2 regions of the Cupriavidus sp. GA3-3 genome follow, and region 2 is predicted to be linked to the other one. Evidence: riboswitches for the same ligand, from Rfam matches in the RefSeq annotation. Region 2 holds a riboswitch; the other holds the start of a gene.
The links. Region 2 has a riboswitch for glycine ahead of gcvT (glycine cleavage system aminomethyltransferase GcvT). Riboswitches for the same ligand answer to the same signal wherever they lie in the genome.
Positions count from the first base shown of each region.

Region 1: it holds a riboswitch for glycine, as region 2 does, so the genes downstream of both, C265_RS28925 (D-amino acid dehydrogenase) here and gcvT (glycine cleavage system aminomethyltransferase GcvT) in region 2, are expected to answer to the same signal.

Region 1 is NZ_KB944504.1:82,550-94,660, forward strand. Features, by position in the region: gene C265_RS28875 (DUF2894 domain-containing protein) at 1-181, shown strand, start outside; gene C265_RS28880 (NAD(P)-dependent alcohol dehydrogenase) at 198-1,211, opposite strand; gene C265_RS28885 (LysR family transcriptional regulator) at 1,304-2,224, shown strand; gene C265_RS28890 (amidohydrolase) at 2,247-3,101, opposite strand; gene C265_RS28895 (GntR family transcriptional regulator) at 3,221-3,970, shown strand; gene C265_RS28900 (tripartite tricarboxylate transporter substrate binding protein) at 3,997-4,977, shown strand; gene C265_RS28905 (tripartite tricarboxylate transporter substrate binding protein) at 5,039-6,028, shown strand; gene C265_RS28910 (hypothetical protein) at 6,054-6,557, opposite strand; gene C265_RS28915 (sialidase family protein) at 6,554-7,777, opposite strand; gene C265_RS28920 (TonB-dependent receptor) at 7,803-10,130, opposite strand; glycine riboswitch at 10,287-10,385, shown strand; glycine riboswitch at 10,386-10,504, shown strand; gene C265_RS28925 (D-amino acid dehydrogenase) at 10,561-11,829, shown strand.
Region 2 is NZ_KB944486.1:51,968-64,078, reverse strand. Features, by position in the region: gene C265_RS20915 (L-serine ammonia-lyase) at 1-965, opposite strand, end outside; gene gcvP (aminomethyl-transferring glycine dehydrogenase) at 1,110-4,040, opposite strand; gene gcvH (glycine cleavage system protein GcvH) at 4,141-4,521, opposite strand; gene gcvT (glycine cleavage system aminomethyltransferase GcvT) at 4,612-5,739, opposite strand; glycine riboswitch at 5,838-5,963, opposite strand; glycine riboswitch at 5,985-6,072, opposite strand; gene C265_RS20895 (glycine zipper 2TM domain-containing protein) at 6,150-6,377, opposite strand; gene C265_RS20890 (UvrD-helicase domain-containing protein) at 6,661-8,757, shown strand; partial or broken gene C265_RS20885 (ATP-binding protein) at 8,814-9,008, shown strand; gene C265_RS20880 (ABC transporter substrate-binding protein) at 8,994-10,124, opposite strand; gene hemN (oxygen-independent coproporphyrinogen III oxidase) at 10,301-11,785, shown strand; gene C265_RS20870 (cytochrome c5 family protein) at 11,859-12,111, opposite strand, start outside.

The DNA of each region.
Region 1 (12,111 bases), on a different contig from region 2:
TCTCGTGCATCGTTCGCTGTCCCTGATGCGCGAGACGTCGCCGGAATACCTGCGGCATTTCCTGTCCTATGTCGAGGGCATGTCCTGGCTGGAGCAGTTGGGCGCGGCGGCAGCGGCCGAAAAAGAAGCGGCGCGCGCCGCCGCGGCCAAGAAGAGCGTGCGCGGCAAGGCTCGCAAATAGCAGTCCGGCCCGCGCCTCAGCGCAGCCGCACCACCACCTTGCCGAAGGCCCCGCGTTCCAGGTGGTCGAGCGCCGCGGGCAAGTCCCCGAACCCGTACTCGCTCTCGATCACCGGGCGCAGCCCCAACCAGTCCACGGCACGCACCAGGTCCTGCAGCGCGCGCCGGTGCGACACGCCGATCCCCTGCACGGTCACGCGGCCATGCAGCACCGGATAGACGCTGGCGCGCAGCTCATCCCCCTGAAGGTTGCCGATCACCGAGATCCTGCCGCCCTGCGCCAGCGCGGCAAGCGACCGGCCGAAGTTGTCTCCGCCAGCCAGTTCCAGCACATGGTCGGCACCGCGGCCTCCGGTCAGCTCGCGCACGGCAGCCGGCCAGTCAGCGGTGCGGCCGCGATGGACGCCATGCGCCGCGCCCAGCTCCTGCACGCGCGCCAGCTTGTCGTCGCTGCCGGACACCACGATCACGCGCGCCCCCTGTGCGCGGGCGATCTGCACCGCAAACAGGGCCACGCCGCCGGTGCCGATCACCACGACGGTGTCGCCGGGCCGCGTCACCGTCGCTTCAGCCAGGGCTTGCCAGGCCGTCAGGCCGGCGCAGGTCAGCGTGCTGGCCTGCGCGGCGTCCAGCGTGCGCGGGGCCGACACCAGCGAGTCCTCTGCCAATACCACGTACTCCGACAGCATGCCGGGACCCGGCACGCCCAGCGGCATGCTGCGGTGCGGCTGCACGCCATCGAGCCAGCTGGTGAAGAAGGTGCTGATCACGGCGTCGCCAGGGGCAAAGTCGGCTACACCATCGCCACTCGCCACCACCTCGCCGCGCATGTCCGACCCGGGAACCAGCGGCGGCTGCACGGGCATGCCCATGCCGTCCTGGATGATCAGCAGGTCGCGGTAGTTCAAGGCCACGGCATGGACCCGCACCAGCACCTCGCCGGGACCGGGCACGGGAATGGGCGCTTCGACGCGACGCAGGTTGTTGCGGCCGAAAGCGGACAGTTGCCAGCGCTGCATGGAGGAAGTCATGGGGTACTCCGGTCTGTTGAAAACGGTGAACCCACTATACTGATTCCCTACCAGCGCCATTGGGCAATCGATGTCCTTCTCATGTAGATCTTATGGAACCAATTACCCATGACCGGCTGGCCGGGATCTCCGCCTTCGTTGCCGCCGCGGAGGCCGGCAGCTTTGCCCAGGCCGCGGCGCGCCTTGGGCTGACGCGCTCGGCCATCGGCAAGGCCATCGCCCGGCTTGAGGCTCGCGTCGGCACGCGCCTGTTCGTGCGCACCACGCGCAGCCTGGCGCTGACCGACGATGGTCAGGCCTTCTACGAACGCTGTGCCCAGGCGCTGGAAGACCTGGATGCCGCCCAGCACATGCTGGAAGCCGGGCGCAGGGAAGTGGCCGGCCGCGTCCGCGTGAGTGCCCCGGTAGTGTTCGGCCGCCACCATGTGGCGCCGCTGCTGCTGGAGCTGGCAGACCGTCATCCGCAATTGCGGCTGGAAGGGAATTTCACCGACCGGCTGGCCGACTTCGCCGACGACGGCATCGACCTGGCCATCCGCAGCGGGCGCCTGCCGGACAGCGACATGCTGGTGGCACGTCCGCTGGGCATGCAGGCGATGGTGCTCTGTGCCGCGCCCGGCTACCTGCGCAAGCATGGCACGCCGGCCAGCATTGCCGACCTGGCCTCGCACCGCTGCCTCGTCTACATGCATGGCGGCCAGTCCGTGCCCTGGTCACTGGCCGGGCCCGACGGCAATATCGCGCGGCCTGAGCTGGCTCACCGTCTCGGCTTTGACGATATCGACACCATCGCCGCGGCAGCCATACGAGGCGCGGGCCTGGTCAATGTCCCCTTGTGGCTGGTGCGGGAGCCGCTGGACCAGGGCACGCTGGTGCGCGTGCTGCCGCAAGCCTCGGTGATCCGGACCCCGCTGCACCTGGTGTGGCCGCGCACCCGTTTCCTGCCGCACAAGCTGAGGGTGACGATCGATTTGCTGGTGGAGGCGATTCCCGGGGTGCTGGCGCTGGATTGAAGCCGGCGGCGCAAGCCGCCCGCTATCCCTTCACCGCAAACCCGTACAACGCTGCCGCGTTCCGCCACCGGAGCGCAGCGGACAAGGCCGCGCCGGCCTCCTCGCTGTCACCGGGCGCCCCTTGTCCCGGCCATGCGGCAAGCATCCGGCACTCGTCGACCCGAGCCGGCGCCTCGTGGTTGGTCCATGGCCAGTCGCTGCCCCACAGCAAGCGGTCATCGCCCACGACTTCGCGCCATCTCTGCGCAAGCCCGTGCCAGTCCTGAGGGGATGCAAGCCGGTACGGCGCGCTGATCTTCACCCAGACCTGGCGGCGCGCGCGCACGGCAGAGGCCACGTCAAAGATCGCGTCCGCGGTTCCTGCGGGGCCGGGCCGGCCAAAGTGGTCAAGCACGACCGGCGCGCCGGTATCGCCAAGGGCCGCGTCAAGCTGTGCCAGCACCATGGCGCCATCGCCGTTGCGGGTATGGAGCTCGACATGCCAGCCGAGCCCGGCGATCCTGGAGAACAGCCCGCGCCACGGCACGGTGGCGATGCGCTGCCAGTCCGGATCGCCGTACAGGTTCAGGCGGATGCCCCGCACGCCGGCCGCGTGCAACGTAGCCAGTTCCGCATCCGTTACCTCAGGGCCGACCACCGCGACGCCGCGCAAGCGCCCGGGCATGGCCTGCAGCGCGGCCAGCAGCGCCGCATTGTCGGTGCCGAGAAAGCTGGTCTGCACCACCACCCCATACATGTCCCCCAATCCGGCAAGCCGGGCGTGCCAGTCCTTCAGGTCAGCGGCATAGGGCGGCCGGTAGCGGGCCGATGGCACGGCCGCTCCGGCATCGAAGACGTGGAAGTGGGTATCCACCAGCGGCAAAGCGCGCTTGCTCATCAGTCAGCCCCTCCGTGGCGCGGCTCAGTGGCGCGGGTATATCCGGATATGGCATCCGTATCCGCGTCAGTATTCTAGTCCTCTAGATGACATCGACATCAATTTAGCACGGGTTCGGCATGCCAGACAACGCGCTGCTCCAGACTACAACCACCGCCGCTGGCCTGAGCCGCTACGGCCAGATCGCGGCGGAACTGCAGGCAAATATTGTTTCGGGCGCGTGGACGCCCGGCAGCGCCATCCCTGCGGAAGGCGCGCTGGCCAGGGAGTTCGGCATTGCGCTGGGCACCATCCGGCAGGCCATCGCCGTGCTGGTCCAGCAGGGCCTGCTGGAGCGCGTGCAGGGCAAGGGCACCTTTGTGCGCAAGGGACTGAGCGGGGCCAGCCTGATGCGGTTTTTCCGCTTCGGCGGCGTCGATGGCGCGCCGGCGGTGCCGCGCTCGGAAATCCTGTCGTGCCGCGCCGTGCGCCTGGACAAGGCCATGGCAACCCGCTTCGGGCTGCCGACCGGCGCGCGCGGGCTGGCGATCTCGCGCCGCCGCTGGCTGGAGGACACGCCCCGGCTGCTGGAATCGATCTGGCTGCCGCTGCCGCGCTGCGAAGCCCTGCAGCAACTCCCGCCGGCGCAATGGGGCGACCTGCTCTACCCGCTGCTGGGCAGCGCCTGCGGCATCACGGTCCATCGCGCCGTTGACGAAGTGACCTTCCGCACGCTGGCAGCAGACGAGGCCGCCTTGCTGGACCTGCCGGATGCGCATCCGTGCGCGGTCGTGACCCGGCATGCCTTCGACCTGGGCGGCAACTGCATCGAATACCGGCTGACGCGGGGCGACGCCTTTGCCTTTCGCTATACCGCGGACGTCCGCTGACGGACCGCACCCGAGGAGACAGACCCATGCACGCACGCCACGCGATCGCCGCCACGGTCGCTGCCATGATCGCCACCACCACGCTGGCGCAGGCCGCCGACACCGCCGCGGCCTGGCCGGCACGGCCCATCACGATCGTGGTGACATATCCGCCGGGCGGCGGCGCGGACCTGATGGCACGGCTGATCGCGCCGGGCCTCGGGCGCGAGCTGGGCCAGACCGTCGTCGTCGAGAACCGCCCGGGTGCCGGCGGGCAGATCGGTGCCGCCTATGTCGCCAAGGCGGCACCGGACGGCTACACGATGATGGTCGATGCCTCCTCTTATGCGGTGAATCCCAGCCTCTATCCGCGCCTGCCCTACGATCCGGACAAGGCCTTCCGGCCGGTCGGCGTGCTGGCGCGCTATCCCAACGTGCTGGTGGCCACGGCGGGCTTCCCCGCCAGCAAGGTCAGCGACGTCCTGGCCATGGCCAGGCAAAAGCCAGGCTCGGTCGCCTTTGCGTCCTCGGGCAATGGCTCGGCGCAGCATCTGGCCGGCGTGCTGTTCGAGCAGCGCGCGGGGGTCGATCTACTGCATGTGCCCTACAAGGGCGGCGGCCCCGCCATGACCGATGTCATCGCCGGCCAGGTGCCGCTGTTCTTTGCCAACGTCGCTTCGAGCCTGCAGCACATCAAGGCCGGCAAGCTGAAGCCGCTGGCGGTGACCAGCCATGCCCGCACCCAGGCATTGCCGTCCGTGCCCACCATGCAGGAAGCCGGCGTGGCGAGCTACGAGGTCTATGAATGGAACGCGGCCTTCCTGCCCGCCGCAACGCCGGACCCGATCGCAGCGAAGCTCGCCGACGCCCTGCGGAAAGTCATGACCAGCCCCGAGATCCGGCAACGCGTGGCCGAGCTGGGCGGCGAGGTCGTGGCTGCGCCGCCAGCACAGGCACGGCAATTCATCGACGGGCAGGCCCGGCTATGGGCCAAGGTCATCCGGGACGGCAACATCAAGCCCGAATAGCACCAATTGGCACCGACTCTGCCCCACCACGGCCCAGCTACAGAACTTTGAGGAGAAATACATGACCCCGATAAATCCCCTTCGCCGCCATCTGCTCAAGACCACCGCCGCGCTGGGCGCGTGCGCGCTGGCACCAACACTGGCCCGCGCACAGGCCTGGCCGGCCAAGCCGATCCGGCTGGTGGTGCCGTTCGCGCCGGGCGGCAGCTCGGAGATCGTGGCGCGCTCCACCGCGGCGGAGCTGACCAAGCTGCTAGGCGTGTCAGTCTTCGTCGAGAACAAGCCCGGCGCGGCCGGCAATATCGCGATGGCCGAAGTCGCGCGCGCCGATGACAACCACACGCTGATCCTCGGCCATATCGGCACGCTGGCGGTCAATCCGTTTATCTTCCCGAAGCTGCCCTACGACCCCGTCAAGGACTTCCGCGCGATCTCGCTGCTGTCCAAGGTGCCGAGCCTGTACGTGGTCCACCCCGACGTGCCCGCGAAGAACCTGAAGGAGTTCGTGGCGCTGGCCAAGAGCAAGCCTGGCAAGCTGAACTACGGTTCGGCCGGCAACGGCAGCGCCGGCCACCTGGCCTTTGAATACCTGAAAGCCGCGAGCGGCACCTTCATCACCCATGTGCCGTATCGCGGCAGCGGCCCGCAGATCACTGACCTGCTGTCCGGAAGGCTGGACGCGGCCGCGGTCGGCGCGCCGGCGATCATCCAGTTCATCAAGGCCGGCAAGGTGCGCTGCATCGCCACCGGCACGACCCAGCGCATTGCCCAGCTGCCTGACGTGCCAACGGTTGCGGAACAAGGCTATCCCGGCTTCGAGATGACGCAGTGGTATGGCCTGCTGGCACCGGCATCTCTGCCCCAGGCGGCCGCCGACAAGCTGGCGGACGCCACCGTGAAAGCAGTGAAGAGCAAGTCGTCGGTCGAGCGCCTGAGCGCGGATGCGGCGATTGTGGTGGGCGACACGCCGGCGGAGTTCTCGCGCTTTATCGCGCAGGAGCAGCAGCGCTGGAAGCCCATCATTGCGCGCGCTGGGATCAAGCCGGATTGAGCGGACAGCCGCTCCCGGCACAGCCTCAGCCGGCGATGCCAGCCCAGCGCAGGTGCTTGCCCCAGTCGGCGTCGCTGATCACGCCGGACACGCCCTGCCGCTGGCCATCGGCGCGATAGAAGTAGGTGCGCGGCATCTCGCCCATCCAGTCCGGATCGACCGCATAGCGCAGCCGCTCCTGCGGCTCGTGCCCGAACACCCACGCGTTGCGCGTGAGCCTGACGCGCTGGAGCAGTTGCTGCACCTGTGGCAGCGCGTCGGGGTTGTCCGTCGCCAGCGTGACGACGCGCAGGTTTGGATGCTGCGCGCGCAGCTTGCCGATGGTGTCGAAGTTGCGCTTGCAATAGACGCAGTCGAGCGACCACACCACCAGCACAAAGGGCTTGCCCTGCTGGCTGGCTGCGAGCTGGGCGGCGCTGGCCGATGCGAACACGGCAACGCGCTCGGCCGGTTGACTGCCGGCATTGGCGGCAGTCATCGCCAGGGTCAGGACTGCAGCGGCGAGCAGCTTGCGGCGGGATGGCATCATGCGCCCTCCTTGCCCAGCGGGAACACCTGGAAGCCCTCGGCCTCGGTACGCCACAGCACGTAGGCGCGGCCGGCGTGCTGCAGCAGGTGCGGCTGGTCCGAGTCGCGCTCCGTGCCGGCCAGCTTGCGCGTCTGCCAGGTCTTGCCGCCATCGTGCGACAGCATGGCGGACAGCCGTGTCTGCCGGCCGTCGAACGATTTCCAGGCCACCGCGATCTCGTTGTCGTTCAGCGCGACGATGTCGGCATGCTGCGCACGCGGATCATCCAGCGGGCGCTGTGCCTGCAGCTTGCCGTCCTTCCAGCGCCCCACCGAGACCGTGGGCTTGCCTTCGCGCACGTTGAACCAGATCATGTGCACCGTGCCATCGGGCGCCACCGAAGCGCCGGGGCCGTGGTGCGGACAGGCATCGATGCGCCAGTCGTCGAAGGTGGCGCGCTGCACCGGCGTGGCCTTGCCGTCGGTGCCCAGCAGCGCCAGCGCGTGGTCGCGCGCGTTGGGCGGGAATACATGGCGCCACAGCGCCAGCATCTTGCCGTCGGGCGTGGGCGACAGCGCGATGCGGCAGCATTCGCACGATTGGTCGGCGACCTTGTAGTCGCCCTGGAAGGTCTTGCCGTGATCGGCCGAGACCGCGTAGTAGACCGCGGCGCCGGCGTACGGCTGCTTGCGCGCCTCGGCGGCAACCACGTCGCGCTTGTCGATCCAGCTGACGAAGACGCGCCCGGCATTGTCCACCGCGATGGCGTCGAAGCGGTGGGCGATCTGGTCGCGGTTGGCATGCACCGTCAGCGGTTCGGCGAAGGACTTGCCGCCATCGGTGGAGCGCGCAAAGCGGATAAAGCCGGTCCACGGCTTGGGCAGCGGCTGGGTCCAGGTGACGAAGATATCGCCGTCGCGCCCGGTGGCGACCTTGGGCCGGCTTTCGTGATCGGCGGCGACCTGCTCCGGCACGCTGTTGACATGCTGCGCCGGCCCGAAGCTGCGGCCGTAGTCGGTCGATGCACGTACCGCGACGTAAGGGCCGTCCTTGTAGGCGACCCATAGCTTGCCGTTTCGATCGAACGCGGCGCCGGTGCCCAGCTCGCTCATCTTCGCGGCCTTGGCCTGCGCGCCGTGGCCGCTGTGATCGCCGTGCGTTTGCGCGGTCGCGGCCAGCGCGGCACCGGCCATCATCAGCCCGGCAACGATCAAGCGGAAACCGGGGCGAACGCCTTGCATGGTTGTGGTCAGCCTGTTCACGTGCTCAGAAGGAGAGTTTCGCCTCGGCGTAGAACGTCCGGCCCGGATACGGGTGATAGACGTAGTAGCGCTGGTCGGTAAGGTTGTCGATGCCAAGCCCGAGGCGCACGTTCTTCGCGGGCCGGTACGTCAGCTTGACGTCAAAGGTCAGGAAGCTGCTGGTGCCGCCGAAGGTGTCGGGGTTGACGTCGGAATTGTCGAGCGTATTGTACTGCCGCCCCGAATAGGTCATGGCCAGCGTGCCGGCCCAGGCCGGCGTGATGCGATAGGTGCCCATCAGGTTGGCCCGCCACCTGGGGATGCGGTAGAAGTACTTGCCCACCGAGGCCGGGTTGATGGCGTTCTCAAGCGTCTTCGAATGGTTGTAGGCCCCGCTGGCCGACAGGTCGAAGCCGCTGACGAACACATCGCGCGCGTCATAGGCCAGCTCGATGCCGCGGGTGCGCACGCGGTCGACGTTCTGAAAGCTGGTGACAGTCGGGAATACCGTGGTGTTGGTCTGGCTGACCAGGGCATCGCGGATATCGTCCTCATACACCGAGACCCGGAAGTACGACGAATCCAACGTGCGCTCGAAGGTCAGGTCCTTCGAGAACGATCGCTCGGGCTGCAGGTTGGGATCGTTGTTGATCAACGCGGTCCCGGTGATGCGGCCCTGGAACAGCTCGCTGACAGTCGGGTAGCGATAGGCCTGGCCAAGCGACAGCCGGCCCAGCCAGTCCTGCCCGAATGCCTTCTCCAGCGCCAGCTTGGGCGACCAGTTGGATTCGCTGCGCACCGGGTAGCCGATATCCACGCCGGGCTGGCTGCGGCTGCCGTCATAGGCGCGCCAGTGTTCGTAGCGCACGCCGGGGATCAGCTTCCAGTCCTCGGCAAAGTACCAGGCGTCTTGCGCATACAGCGCCTGGGTCTCGGTCTTGCCGGCAAAGGCGTTGCTGAAGGCGCTGATGGTGGTCGCCTGCCAGTCCGAGGTGTTGTAGGTGGTGTTGCTCAGCCGGTAATTGTCATAGTGGTAGCCGAACGTGACCCAGTGCCCGCCCTGCAGCTGCCGCGGGCGGTAGTCGGCCTTCAGGTCGAGCGTGCGCCAGCCGGTGCCGTCGCCATAGGTCACCGTGCCCGGCCCGCTGCCGACGGTGTTGGCGCTGCGGCTGATGTCCTTGCTGACATCGAACAGCGACGCCACGCCCGAGAAATTCCAGCCGGTCTCGTTGCGCGTACGCAGCGACAGGCCATAGAGCCAGCGCGCGTCCTCGCCATTGCTCGGGGCAAAGGCGTTGGCGGGAATCACATAGCGATAACCGCCGATATTCACGGGACCGCTCGACACAACATTGCCATCGGCATCGCGCAGGTAGCTGCCGGTGGCACTGGAGCGGTCCTGCTGCCAGTAGGCCGCGGTGAACTGCGCCTGCAGGGTATTGGTGATGTCGTAGCCGAGCTTGAGCTTGAGCTGGTCCTGCACGGTATGCGTGACGCCCTCGCTGTTCACGCCCATCACCACGCGCTCGCGGCCGGTCTGGTCCTGGTCGAAGTGCGCGCCGGTGACCGGCTTGTCGGCGGAAGTGGCACGGGCCGTGGAGCGCGCCGCGGTATAGAAACTCAGCGGCTGGCTCTTGCTGTCCTGCCGGTCCACGCTGACCAGCCACGAGAACGGGCCGACGCGGTCGCCCACATAGGCGTTGGCGTGGACCCCATTGAAGTTGTCGTGCGTGCCATACAGGCTGAAGCGCTGCGTGAACAGCTGCACGCTGGCATCGCCCTCGAACTTCTCCGGCGTGCGCGTGGTGATCAGCACCGTCGCGCCCAGCGAGTTGCCGGGATACAGCGCCGAATACGGGCCGTACAGCACATCCATGCGCTCGATCTCGGCGCTGTTGACCAGCGACCAGCGCGGCGGGAAGCTGAAGTCCGATCCCAGCAGGTTGGACAGCAGCAGGCCGTCCGCATAGACCAGCCCCCGCGCCGACTGGCGCGAACTGGTGCTGCGCACCGAGATGATCGAATTCATATCGCCGATGAAGCGCTTGCGTACGGCGAGGTTGGGCGCGTACTTGAGGGCGTCTTCCGTGTTCACCACATTGAAGTCGGCCATGCGGCGGCGGCTGATGCCGTAGGACGGCGAGGGCGTGTTGGGCGGTATGGCCGGCGTCTCGGCGCGCTCCGACTTGGCCGAGACCACCACCTCCTGCAGCGGCTCGGGCGCGTCCACCACCTGGGCGGCGGCGACGGCGGGGCCCATCAGCACCGCCGAAACGGCCAGTGCAATGCGATTCTTCTTCACTGGAAAACCTTGTTGTCGTCTTTTTCGACTCACTCCACCTGAGCGCAGCATACGGCGCCTCTCCCCGAGAGCGAGCGCTGACATTTTATGGGGCACGGGGGCGCAGGCCGATGCGACATAGCGACGCGGGCGGCAGGCTGCCTAAGCGTTAACCCGCATATCCAACGTCGAGCCTTGTCACTACATTGCCCGGATTGGCGTCAAGCCAATGTGATGCAGGGAGAGACTGTCGCGGCGCCCGCCGCGGACAGCGCCGAAGGAGCAACCGCCCCGGAAACTCTCAGGCAAAAGGACCGGCATCACCAGTCAGTGCACTCTGAAGAATGCCGGACGCTATCGTCCGCCGGCATACCGAAGGAGCAAGCGCGCCCCGCCCTCGCGGCCGGGTGGCGTGAATCTCTCAGGTCCAGAACAGAGGGGGCGTCCGCCACGCATATTGCGTCCGGGCTCCCACCATCGACGTTCCTGGAACCTGCAGATCATGAAATCAATCGCTGTCATCGGCGGTGGCATCACGGGTGTCACCACGGCCTACGCGCTGGCCCGGCGCGGATTCTCCGTCACGCTGTTCGAACGGCACCGCTATGCCGCCATGGAGACCTCGTTCGCCAACGGCGGCCAGTTGTCGGCCTCCAACGCCGAGGTCTGGACCCACTGGTCGACCCTCGTCAAGGGCATGAAATGGATGCTGCGCAACGACGCCCCGTTGTTGGTCAATCCCCGGCCCAGCTGGCACAAGCTGTCCTGGTTCGCCGAGTTCATCGCCGCGATCCCCCACTACCGCCGCAACACCATCGAGACCGCGCGCCTGGCCATCGCGGCGCGTGAGCACCTGTTCGCCTGGGCGGCGCAGGAAGGCATCGATTTCGACCTGAAGAAGGAAGGCATCCTCCATATCTACCGCGACAAGACCGGCTTCGAGCATGCCGGCCGGGTCTCGGCACTGCTGGCGCAGGGCGGGCTGGAACGGCGCGCCGTGACGCCCGAGGAGATGCGCGCGATCGAGCCGACGCTGGCCGGCTCGTACTACGGCGGCTACTTCACCGAGAGCGATTCCACCGGCGACATCCACAAGTTCACCAGCGGCCTGGCCGCAGCCATCGATCGGCTGGGCGTGCGCTGCCTGTACGGCCAGGACGTGCGGGCGGTGAAGACCGACGGCAGGCGCGCCACCGTGACCGTGCAGGACGGAGCCGACACGGCCACCTCCACCTTCGACGGCGCCGTGATCTGCGCCGGCACCGCCAGCCGCGCACTGGCCGCGGGGCTGGGCGACCGCGTCAACATCTATCCGGTCAAGGGCTATTCAATCACGGTCAACCTGACCGATGAGGCCAGCCGCGCCGCCGCACCGGTGGTCAGCCTGCTCGACGACGAAACCAAGCTGGTCACCAGCCGCCTGGGCGACGACCGCTTCCGCGTGGCCGGCACCGCCGAGTTCAACGGCTACAACCGCGATATCCGCGCCGACCGCATCCGCCCGCTGGTGGAATGGGTGCAGCAGTGCTTCCCCGGCGTCAGCACGCGCAGCGTGGTGCCTTGGGCCGGGCTGCGGCCGATGATGCCGGATATGCTGCCGCGCGTGGGGCGCGGGCGTGCGGCATGCATCTTCTACAACACCGGGCATGGGCACCTGGGGTGGACTTTGTCGGCGGTGACGGCGGATATGGTGGCAGGGGTTGTCGACCAGCATCTCGGCGCGAGGGTGGCAGTCGCGGCGGGTGCGCCGATGGCATTGGCCAAGGCTTGAGTTCGCGGGTGTTTTCTCCCCTCTCCCATTTGTAAGATAGGGCCACCGTGCTCGAACAGCGCCGCGCCATGATGGAATCATGGCGCGGCGCATGTATACGCTTGAAAAATAGTGGATTTGTGCCCTATTTTCGCCCGGATGAATACCCAAGCCATCCACCAATTAATGAGGCTGCGACCATAGACACGAACCAGCCAACAAAGAACAGATTCGCTGCATGCTGATTCGTGTCGAACAAACTTCCTGTCCCGCGCAAAACTACAACGCCGAAGAGATATAACC
Region 2 (12,111 bases):
GTCAGCAGGAAGTCGACCACGCCTTGCTTGCTGGCGCCCGGCACGAAGCGGTCGTAGTAGTGCAGCACCGCGGGGATGATGCCGGCCGCGCCGTTGGTAGGTGCCGTGACCACGCGCCCGCCGGCGGCGTTCTCTTCATTGACTGCGATGGCGTACAGGTTGACCCAGTCCATCACCGAGAGCGGGTCGGACAGGGTGCGCTCGGCGCGCTCGGTCAGGCTGCGGAACAGCTCCGGCGCACGGCGCTTGACCCTGAATGGCCCCGGCAGCTCGCCGTCGGTGCGGCAGCCGCGCGCCACGCACGCCTGCATCACATCCCAGATATGCAGCAGGCCGCTGGTGACTTCCGCCTCGCTGCGCCAGGTCAGCTCGTTTTCCATCATCAGCCGCGCGATGCTCTTGCCACTGGCGGTGGCCATCTCCAGCATGTCCTTGCCGCTGCGGAACGGGTGCGGCAGCTGCTGCGCGGCATTGAGCACCTGCGTATTGGGTGCGCCCGCGGTCACGACGAAGCCGCCGCCGACCGACAGGTAGCGCGCCTCGCGCAGCGATGCACCGCCGGCGTCGAAGGCATGAAACTTCATGCCGTTGGGGTGCTCGGCCATCGCTTCGCGCCGGTAGAAGGCGATGTGCTCCTTCTCGACAAAGGGCACGACATGCTGGCCCAGCAGGGACAGCTCGCGGCCCGCGCGCAGCGCGGCCAGGCGCGTGTCGATCGAATCGGGATCGATGGTGTCGGGGGCTTCCCCCATCAGGCCGAGGATCACGCCCTTGTCGGTGCCGTGGCCCTTGCCGGTGGCGCCCAGCGAGCCATAGAGCTCGGCACGCACGCTCGCCACCTGCGGCAGCAGGCCGTCGCGCTCAAGCCCCTGCGCGAACATCAGCGCAGCGCGCATCGGGCCTACGGTATGCGAGCTCGACGGGCCGATGCCCACCTTGAACAGATCAAAGACGCTGACTGCCACGGAATGTCTCCAGCAATGGGATGGCCCTGAAGAGGCTCTTCTTGGTCGGTTGGCGTGGCTGCGGCGGGCACCGCGACACCGCGATGCCCGTCATCTCGAGCATAGTTCGTTGGCGGGCCGCCGCGGCTGCGGCGGCGCTACGCCTCAGTCCACCACGTAGTCGCTGACCGGCACGCAGGCGCAGAACAGGTTGCGGTCACCATACACGTTGTCGGCACGGCCGACCGGCGGCCAGTACTTCTGCGTGCGCAGCGATGCCACCGGGTACGCGGCTTCCTCGCGCGTGTACTTGTGGGTCCACTCGTCGGCGGTCACCACCGCGGCCGTGTGCGGCGCGTGCTTGAGCGGGTTGTCGTCGCGGTCGAAGGTGCCGTCGGCAACGCGGCCGATTTCCTGGCGGATCGCGATCATCGCGTCGATAAAGCGGTCCAGCTCGTGCAGCGCCTCGCTCTCGGTCGGCTCGATCATCAGCGTGCCCGGCACCGGGAAGCTCATGGTCGGGGCGTGGAAGCCGTAGTCCATCAGGCGCTTGGCCACGTCTTCATTGCTGATGCCGGTGTCCTTCTGCAGCGGGCGCAGGTCCAGGATGCACTCGTGCGCGACCAGGTCGTGCTGGCCGGTGTACAGCACCGGGTAGTACGGGGCCAGGCGCTTGGCGACATAGTTGGCCGCCAGGATCGCGTTCTCGGTGGCGGCGGTCAGGCCGGCCGAACCCATCATCGCGATATACATCCACGAGATCGGCAGGATGCTGGCCGAGCCGAACGGCGCCGCCGAAACGCCGCCGATGCCGCGGTCGTCGCGGCGATAGCCGACGCTGTCCTGGTTGGGCAGGAAGTCAGCCAGGTGCGCGCCGACTGCAACCGGGCCCACGCCCGGGCCGCCGCCGCCGTGCGGGATGCAGAAGGTCTTGTGCAGGTTCAGGTGCGACACGTCGCCGCCGAACTGGCCCGGCGCGGCGGTGCCGACCATGGCGTTCATGTTGGCGCCGTCCACGTACACCTGGCCGCCGTGCTGGTGCACGATCTCGCAAATCTGCTGCACGCCCTGCTCGAACACGCCATGCGTGGACGGGTAGGTGATCATGATCGCCGCCAGGTTCTTGCTGTGCTGCTCGGCCTTCTTCGCCAGGTCTTGCAGGTCGACGTTGCCGTCCTCATCGCAGGCTACGACCACCACCTTCATGCCGGCCATCTGCGCCGACGCCGGATTGGTGCCGTGTGCGGACGACGGAATCAGGCAGATGTCGCGATGGCTCTCGCCGCGGCTGGCGTGGTAGGCGTGGATGATCAGCAGGCCCGCGTACTCGCCCTGCGAGCCGGCGTTGGGTTGCAGGCTCACCGCGGCGTAGCCGGTGGCGGCGCACAGCATGGCCTCGAGCTGGTCGATCATCTCGCGGTAGCCCACGGTCTGGTCCAGCGGCGCGAACGGGTGGATCTGGCTGAATTCGGGCCAGGTCACCGGGATCATCTCGCTGGTGGCGTTCAGCTTCATCGTGCACGAGCCCAGCGGGATCATGGTGCGGTCCAGCGCCAGGTCCTTGTCGGCCAGCATGCGCAGGTAGCGCAGCATCTCGTGTTCGGCGTGGTGCGTGTTGAACACCGGGTGGGTCAGGTATTCGCCGGTGCGTGCCAGTTCGGAGGGGAAGCCGTCCTGCGCGACGGCCTCGAGCTTGTCGAAGTCCACGTCCGCGGGCAACGGCTTGCCCTGCATGAATACTTCCCATAGCGCGACCACGTCGGCACGGGTAGCGGTCTCGTCCAGCGAGATGCCGACGCGCGTGGCGCTGATATGGCGCAGGTTGATGCCGCGCGCGGTGGCCGCGGCATGGATGGCATCGGTGTTGAAGCCGGTTTCCAGCGTCAGCGTATCGAAGAAGCTGGCGTTGGTGCGCGCGAAGCCGAGCTTTTCCAGGCCGGCGGCCAGCGTCGCGGTCAGGCGATGCACGCGCTGCGCGATGCGCTTCAGGCCCTGCGGACCGTGGTAGACGGCATACATCGAGGCCATTACGGCCAGCAGCACCTGCGCAGTACAGATGTTCGAGGTGGCCTTCTCGCGGCGGATATGCTGCTCGCGCGTCTGCAGGGCCAGGCGATAGGCCTTGTTGCCCTGCGCATCGATGGTCACGCCCACCAGGCGGCCCGGCATCGAGCGCTTGAAGGCGTCCTTCACCGCCATATAGCCGGCGTGCGGGCCGCCGAAGCCCAGCGGTACGCCGAAGCGCTGCGAGTTGCCCACGGCCACGTCGGCGCCCCATTCGCCAGGCGCGGCGATCAGCGTCAGCGCCAGCAGGTCGGCGGCAGCCACCACCAGGCCGCCGGCGGCGTGCACGGCGTCGGCGATGGCGCGGTAGTCGTTGACGTCGCCGTTTACGCCCGGATACTGCAGCAGCACGCCGAAGGCGTTGGCCGCGGCGGCATCGGCGGCGGGGCCGACCTTGACTTCGATGCCCATCGGCAGCGCGCGCGTGCGTACCACTTCCAGCGTCTGCGGCAGCACGTCGTCGGCCACGTAGAAGGTGTTCGAATCGTGCTTGTTCACGCGCTGCAGCAGCGTCATGGCTTCGGCCGCGGCAGTGCCTTCATCCAGCATCGACGCATTGGCGATATCCAGCCCGGTCAGGTCGGTGACCATCTGCTGGAAGTTCAGCATCGCTTCCAGGCGGCCTTGCGAGATTTCCGGCTGGTAGGGCGTGTAGGCGGTGTACCAGGCCGGGTTCTCGAAGATATTGCGCAGGATGACGCCGGGCGTGACGGTGTTGTAGTAGCCCTGGCCGATAAAGCTCTTCAGCACCCTGTTCTTGCCTGCCAGCCCGCGCAGCCTTGCCAGCGCGGCTTCCTCGCTCAGCGGCTCGGTGAACTCGCCCATCGGCATGCCGTCGCGGCGGCGGATGGCGGCGGGGATGACGGCGTCGATCAGCGCGGCGCGGCTGTCATAGCCGAGCACCTTCAGCATGTGCTGCTGTTCGGGGGTATCGGGGCCGATATGGCGGGCGGCGAAGGCGTCGCGCGCCTCCAGTTCGGCCAGCGTGGGCCGGTTCACTTGGGCGGCGTTCATGGGAAGCGGGGCGTTCATTGGCAAGAACCTCGTGGGGTGCGCGCCGGCCGGTGGTCAGCCGGGACGGCGCGCGTCAGTCTGCAGTGGCCGGTCCAACCATGGACCGGCGCGGCCGGCGTCAGGCGCCGACGCTGGCCTTATAGGCGTCGGCCGACATCAGGCCGTTGACGTCGTCGCCGTTGGCCGGCTTGAGCTTGAACAGCCACGCGTCGAAGGCGTCGGCGTTGACGCTCTCCGGGGCAGCCGTGGCGGCCTCGTTGACGGCGATCACTTCGCCGGCCACGGGGGCGTAGATGTCGGAAGCGGCTTTTACCGATTCCACCACTGCCAGCGCGTCGCCGGCACCGACCGACTTGCCCACTTCGGGCAGTTCCAGGAAGACGATGTCGCCCAGCGCGTCCTGCGCATGGTCGGTGATGCCGATGGTGAGCGTGCCGTCGGCTTCGACGCGTACCCACTCATGCGACTCGGTGTACTTGAGGTCAGCGGGGAAATTCATGAAGGTTCTCCGGATACAGATTTGTTTCTTGTTGGGTGATGCCTGCCCGGCGAAGCTGCCGGCAGGCGAGGGCGACCGTTGGTATGAGCCTCAGCTCACGAGTGCCTTGCCATTACGCACAAACGGCAGTTTAACCACAGTCGCGTTGAGTTTGCGGTCGCGGATCTCCACCTGCACGGTATCGCCCACGGCGACATCCTTGGGCAGTCGGGCAAAGGCGATGGACTGGGACAGCGACGGGCTGAAGGTGCCGCTGGTGATTTCACCGTCACCGGCCGGCGTGATCACTTTCTGGTGGGCGCGCAGGACGCCGCCTTTGTCACGCAGGATCAGGCCGAGGAATTGCTGGCGCGAACCGGCCGCGGCCAGTGCCGCCTTGCCGGTGAAGTCACGCTCGCTCTGCAGGTCAACGGTCCAGGCCAGGCCCGCATCCAGCGGCGAGGTGTTGATATCCATGTCCTGGCCGTACAGGTTCATGCCGGCTTCCAGGCGCAGCGTGTCGCGCGCGCCCAGGCCCGCCGGGCGCACGCCGGCGGCGTTCAGCTTTTCCCAGACGGCGGCGACGTTCTCGGCCGGCACCACCAGTTCGAAGCCGTCTTCGCCGGTGTAGCCGGTGCGCGCCACCATGATCTCGCCGAGGGCCGGGTCCTGGACCACGGCGGCGTTGAAGGGCTTGAGCGTGTCCGACGGCTGGGTCGAGGGGAAAGTGCTCCACACTTTGGTGCGGGCGTTGGGCCCCTGCACGGCGACGATCGCCAGAGGCTGCACGCCTGCAGGCGCAACGTCCTCGCGGCGCGGCGTGATGGTCACATCGCTGCCGGTGGCGGCATTGCGCGCGCGGATCCATTCGATGTCGCCCAGCGCGGTGCTGGCGTTGACGACCAGGCGGAAGCGGTCCTCGGCAAAGAAGTAGACGATCAGGTCGTCGATCACGCCGCCTTTCTCATCCAGCATGCAGGAGTAGAGCGCCTTGCCCGGGGTCTGCAGCTTGTCGACATTGTTGGCCAGCAGGCCGCGCAGGAAGCTGCGGGTATTGGCGCCGGCGAGGTCGACCACGCACATGTGCGACACGTCGAACATGCCGGCGTCGGTGCGCACAGCATTGTGTTCTTCGATCTGGGAGCCGTAGTTGACCGGCATGTCCCAGCCGCCGAAATCAACCATGCGGGCGCCGAGGGCGCGGTGGATGGCGTTGAGGGGCGTGGCCTGGAGCGTCATGGAATCCTCTGGGGCAGTCTCGGTTGGCGAAAACAAAAAAGGGCCATCCGCCGCAACGCTCGCCGCGCCTGAATGTGGCGTGGCAATCCGCTGCGGCGGATGACCCCTCTGTCCTCGATACCTGAGAGATTACAAGGCGGATCCTGCCGGACCCCGTCCTCGTGCGCCCCTTCGGTGGGCACGCTCGCCACGAATGGCGGGTGCCGCTCTCCAGAGTTCGGCATGCATCGTGTGCATATTGCATGCCGATCCGATCGGTCCGTGGTGCCTGAGAGTTTTCGGGTGATACCCCTTCGGCGGCGCAGGCGATGCGCGCTCTCCCGGTCGGATGCGCGCAATGTACGGGAGGCCCCGGCCTTTGTCAAACGGGCCAGGGGAGCCTGCCGTACCTGTCGCTGCGGTGGTCTGGCTTACTTCTTCTTGTCGTCGGTGACAACGTTACCGATCACGCCGCCCACGGCCGCGCCACCCAGCGTACCCAGCGCGCTACCGTCGGTGAGGATGGCGCCGCCCACGGCGCCCGCGCCCGCGCCAATGGCGGTATTACGCTGCTTCGGGGTCATATCCGCGCAACCGGCAAAGGCCGCGACGGTCACGCCGATCAGGGTCACCTTGGTCAAAGTCTGCAGGGTTTTCATTATTGGCTCCGATGTGATGATTCAAGCATGTCAACCCCGCCGCGCAGGCCAGGGGGACATACTAGTTAGAGCGTTTGGTTGCGCGATTGGCTCCGGCCTTTACGAAGTGTTACGCCGTTGACACAACCGGCCGTGTCAACGCGGCTTGCGCTGACTGACCTGCCGCGGCCAGCGTGTTAACATCGGCAGCTTTGCCGCCGTGCCCGTTTCTTGGGTGCTGGCGTGTCCCGCCTGGCCTTCCGCTGTTCCTGCCGATTTCCCTGCCTCCAACCGCATCCCACGCATGACCCATGGCCTGAACTCCGCCCAATCCGAAGCCGTCCGCTACCTGGACGGCCCTTGCCTGGTGCTGGCCGGGGCGGGCTCCGGCAAGACCCGGGTGATCACGCAGAAGATCGCGCATCTGATCGAGGACAAGGGCTTCGAGCCGCGCCATATCGCCGCCGTCACCTTTACCAACAAGGCCGCCAAGGAGATGCAGGAGCGCATCGGCAAGCTGATGGAGGGCAAGACTACGCGCGAGGGCAAGCGCATTCCGCTCAAACAGCTGACGGTCTGTACCTTCCACTCGCTCGGGGTGCAGATCCTGCGCATGGAGGCCGAGCACGTGGGCCTGAAGCCGCAGTTTTCGATCATGGATTCGGACGACTGCTTCGGCCTGATCCAGGAGCAGCTCGGCACCACCGACAAGAAGCTGATCCGCGGCGTGCAGGGCACGATCTCGCTGTGGAAGAACGGCATGGTCGATCCGGAGGCAGCGATCGCGCAGGCCGCCAATGCCGACGAGCACCAGGCCGCGCTGGTCTACCGCAACTACGTGGCCACGCTGCATGCCTACCAGGCGGTGGATTTCGACGACCTGATCCGCCTGCCGGCCGAACTGTTCGCGCGCAATGAAGCGGTGCAGCTCAAGTGGCAGAACCGCCTGCGCTACTTCCTGGTCGACGAATACCAGGACACCAACGCCTGCCAGTACCAGTTGCTCAAGCTGCTGGCGGGCGGCTCGCACCTGCGCGCGCCGGCCTTTACCGCGGTGGGCGACGACGACCAGGCCATCTACGGCTGGCGCGGCGCCACGCTGGACAACCTGCGCGGGCTGCAGACCGATTTTCCGGACCTGAAGGTGATCAAGCTGGAGCAGAACTACCGCTCCACCGTGCGCATCCTGGAAGCGGCCAACGCGGTTATCGCCAACAATCCCAAGCTGTTCGACAAAAAGCTGTGGAGCGAGCACGGCATGGGCGACCCCATCGCCATCCACCCGATGAACGACGAGGAGCACGAGGCCGAGTCGGTGGTGTTCCGCCTGTCCGCGCACAAGTTCGAGCGCCGCGCGCAGTTCCGCGACTACGCCATCCTGTATCGCGGCAACCACCAGGCGCGGCTGTTTGAGCAGATCCTGCGGCGCGAGCGCATTCCCTATGTGCTTTCAGGCGGCCAGAGCTTCTTCGACAAGGCCGAGATCAAGGACATCTGCGCCTACCTGCGCCTGATTGCCAATCCCGACGACGATCCCGCCTTTATCCGCGCCATCACCACGCCGCGCCGCGGCGTGGGAAACACCACGCTGGAAGTGCTGGGCACCTTTGCCGGACAGGCCAAGGTGTCGCTGTTCGAGGCCGCGATGATGGGCGGTATCGAAGGCAAGCTGCAGCCGCGCCAGCTGGAGCCGCTGCGCGTGTTCTGCGAATCGATGGTACGGCTGGCCGACCGCGCGGCCAAGGATCCCGCCACCGTGGTGCTGGACGACCTGATGGAAGGGATCCACTACGAGGCCTACCTGTACGACAGCTTCGACGAACGGCAGGCGCAGTCGCGCTGGACCAACACGCTGGAATTCCTGGACTGGCTCAAGCGCAAGGGCACCAAGCCCGAAGGCGCCGAGGGCGAGGAAGCCACCGGTTTCGACAATGCCGACGGCTTCGGCAGCGAAGGCAAGAACCTGCTGGAGCTGACCCAGACCGTGGCGCTGATGAGCATGCTGGAAGGCCGCGAGGAAGATCCCGACGCGGTGCGGCTGTCCACGCTGCATGCGTCCAAGGGGCTGGAGTATCCGCACGTGTTCCTGGTCGGTGTGGAGGAGGGCATCCTGCCGCACTGCCGCGAAGACGAGGACATGAGCGACGAGAAGATCGAGGAAGAGCGGCGGCTGATGTATGTCGGCATCACCCGCGCCCAGCGCAGCCTGCATGTCAGCTGGTGCAAGAAGCGCAAGCGTGCGCGCGAAACCTACTCGTGCCAGCCTTCGCGCTTTATCGGCGAGATGAAGCTGGAGGAGGCGCCTGCGCCGGTGGATGAAACCCCGGCGATGAGCCCCAAGGACCGGCTCGGCGCGCTCAAGGCACTGCTGGGAACCGGCGGCAAGACGGCCCCGGGCTGAACGGGGCGCTACAGTCCCGATACAAAGGCATACCAGCTGACAAGACGCCGGGTGCAGGCATACCTGGTATGGCGGCTGTGCTGCTCGAGCCGTTCTACTGCGTCGAATCCTCGCGCAGCCGCGCCACCGGCGGGGTCGGCATGGGGTTGTCGATCGCGGCCGACATTGCCGCGCGCCATGGCGGCGAGCTGACCCTGAGCAACCGCCCCGAAGGCGGCCTGCCCGCGCGCCTGTCCCTACCGCGCGGCTGACGCCGCCAGCGTGACGTACTGCGAGCCGCGCTGCCCGTGCGTGAAGTCGAGCGGGAAATCGCCCACGTCCACGCGCCCCTGCAGTGCCCGCCGCATCTCGGCCGCGCCGCTGCCGCGCAGGCCGGCCAGCGCGCGCGCCAGCCATGCCGCGCCGATATAGCCGGCCAGCGTGGCCGGCGACGGCGGCTCATCCAGGTATTGCTTCATGCGCGCCACGTGTTCCTTCACCACCCGCAGCGTGGCCTGTTGCGGCCCGGGCGCGACCTGGGTCAGCACCATGCCGCCGTTGTAGCCAGCGCCCAGGATTTCGCGCGCGGCGGTGGCGCTGACCGACGACAGCCCGACCAGGAAACCGTACCAGCCCTGCACCGCCAGCGCGCGGCCCAGTCCGGCGTAGGCGAGGGTATCGCCCGCCACGATCACCGCGCCCGGGCGGGTGGCGGCGATGCGCCGGGCGGCGGCCTCGGGATTGGCGTCGAGCGGCACCGCGCGCGTCCCGGTCTGCGCCTCCAGCCGGGCCAGCGACGGGGCGGCGAAGTCCGGCGCCAGGGCCAGCGCGATGCTGGTCATGCCGTAGCTGCGCAGCTGGCGTACCGCCGCGTCCAGTTCGGCCTGGTAGTCGGCACGGGTGAACCAGACGTTGTCGGCCGTCAGCGCAAGGCCCGACAGCGGCGCCACGATCTGCACGCCGCGCCGGCCCAGCTCGGCCGATGCCGCCAGCGCCGGCAACAGCCGGTCGCCCGGGCCGAACAGCAGCTCGGCGCGGTCGGTATCGGCCAGCGACACCGCCTGCGCCAGCGCGCGGCGCGGGTCGGGATCGGCGTCGCGGACCACGTGCGCGATGCGCACCGGGCCGTTGCCGGCGTTGACGGCGTCGAACATGACCTTGGCCCCGGCCAGGTAGTCGCGCGCAAGGTCGGCTTGTGCGCCGCCGCGGTCGAGCAGGTGGCCGACCACGATCGTGCGGCGCGCCTGCGACAGTGCTGGCCAGGCGGGCAGGGCCAGGGCCGCGCCGGCGGCGGCAAGCAGGCGGCGCCGGTGCCGGGCCGGTGCTGCCAGGTGCCTGCGCAGCGGTAGGTACGGCGGAAACATCGGAGTCTGGTCGGGAGTTGGCATTGCAGGGGGCAGGTGACGCGCGGGCCGGCGGTGGCGCGCAGCGTATCCGCCGCACATGACACCAATGTGACGCCTGCCGCCCGCAGGGTCCAATGCCCGCGCTTGACGGCGGTCAACGCGTCGGCGGCGGTGCGGCCCTACGATGGGCCGTCATACACTCATACCCCCGCGCCCCCATGATCCCGTCTGCCATAACTTCCCCTGCGCCCGACCGCCGCGCGCTGTCCGACTTCCGTGCGCTGGCCGGCCGCATCGACGGCAACGGCCCGCGCTATACCTCGTACCCGACGGCCGACCGCTTCCACAACGGCCCCGACCTGTCGCTGTACCACGACGCACTGGCCGCCTGCCGCGCCGACGCGCCGGCGCCGCTGTCGCTGTACCTGCATATCCCGTTCTGCGAGAACATCTGCTACTACTGCGGCTGCAACAAGATCATCACGCGCGACCATGGCCGCAGCGCCCGCTACGTCAACTACCTGGGCCGCGAAATGGCGCTGGTGGCAGACCGGCTCGGGCCGCGCCGCCAGGTGCTGCAGTCGCACTGGGGCGGGGGCACGCCGACCTTCCTCGACCCCGGCGAGATGCGCCGCGTGATGGCGCTGCTGCATGAGCATTTCGAGCTGGCGGCCGAGGGCGAGCATTCGATCGAGATCGATCCGCGCCGCGTCGACCACGCCCGCATGGCGCTGCTGGCCGAACTGGGCTTCAACCGCGTCAGCCTGGGCGTGCAGGATTTCGATCCCAAGGTCCAGCAGGCCATCCATCGCATCCAGCCCTTCGAAGAGACCCGCGCCGTGGTGGATGCCGCACGCACGCTGGGTTTCCGCTCGGTCAGCCTGGACCTGATCTACGGCCTGCCGCACCAGACCGCGGCGCGCTTTGGCCGCACCATCGATCAGGTGCTGGCGCTGCGCCCCGACCGGCTCTCGGTCTATAGCTACGCGCACCTGCCGCATGTGTTCAAGCCGCAACGCCGCATCGATGAAAACGCCTTGCCGCCCGCCGGCGAGAAGCTCGACATCCTGGTCTCCACCATCGAGCGGCTGAGCGCCGAGGGCTACGTCTACATAGGTATGGACCATTTCGCGCTGCCCGACGACGACCTCGCCGTGGCCCAGCGCGAAGGGCGGCTGCAGCGCAACTTCCAGGGTTACTCAACGCATGCCGGCTACGACCAGGTCGGGCTCGGCATTTCCGCGATCGGCGCGATCGCGGGGCGCTACGTGCAGAATGCGCGCACGCTGGACGAGTACTACGGCGCGCTCGACCACGGCCGCCTGCCGCTGGCGCGCGGCGTGGCGATGAGCGCCGACGACCACCTGCGGCGCGAGATCATCGGCGCCCTGATGTGCAATGGAGTGCTCGATATCCCGGCGCTGGAAGCGCGCCACGGCATCCGCTTCGGCACGGCCTTTGCGCCGGAACTGGCCGACCTCGCCGCGCTGGGCGCGGACGGACTGGTGCAATGCGCGCCGGACCGCATCACCGTGACGCCGCTGGGCCGGCTGCTGGTGCGGCGCGTGGCGATGGTGTTCGACCGCTACCTGCGCGAAGACGCCGCGCGGCCAGCGTCCACGGGTGCCCAGGCCGTTGCCGCCAACGATGGCGCGCAGCCGGTGCGCTTCGTGCCGCGGGCGCGGTACTCGCGCGTGGTGTAGCGGCCGCGCAAGCGGTACGGACGAAAAAAAGCCCGCGCAATGTGCGCGGGCTTTTTGTTTGCAGCAGGCGGACTTACTTGGCGGCGTTGGCCATGTAGTCCGAGGCGGCGATCACGTCGGCGTCCGGGCCGGCGTAGCCACCCTTGGGCGGCATCACGCCCTTGCCCTTGAGCGCAAAGTTGTGGACCGCGTCCATGCCTTCCTTCAGGCGCGGCGCCCAGGCGGCCTTGTCGCCGAACTTGGGCGCACCGGCCACGCCGGCGGCGTGGCAGGCGGCGCAGACCTGCTCGTAGACCTTCTTGCCCACGTCGGCCGAGGCGGCCGGC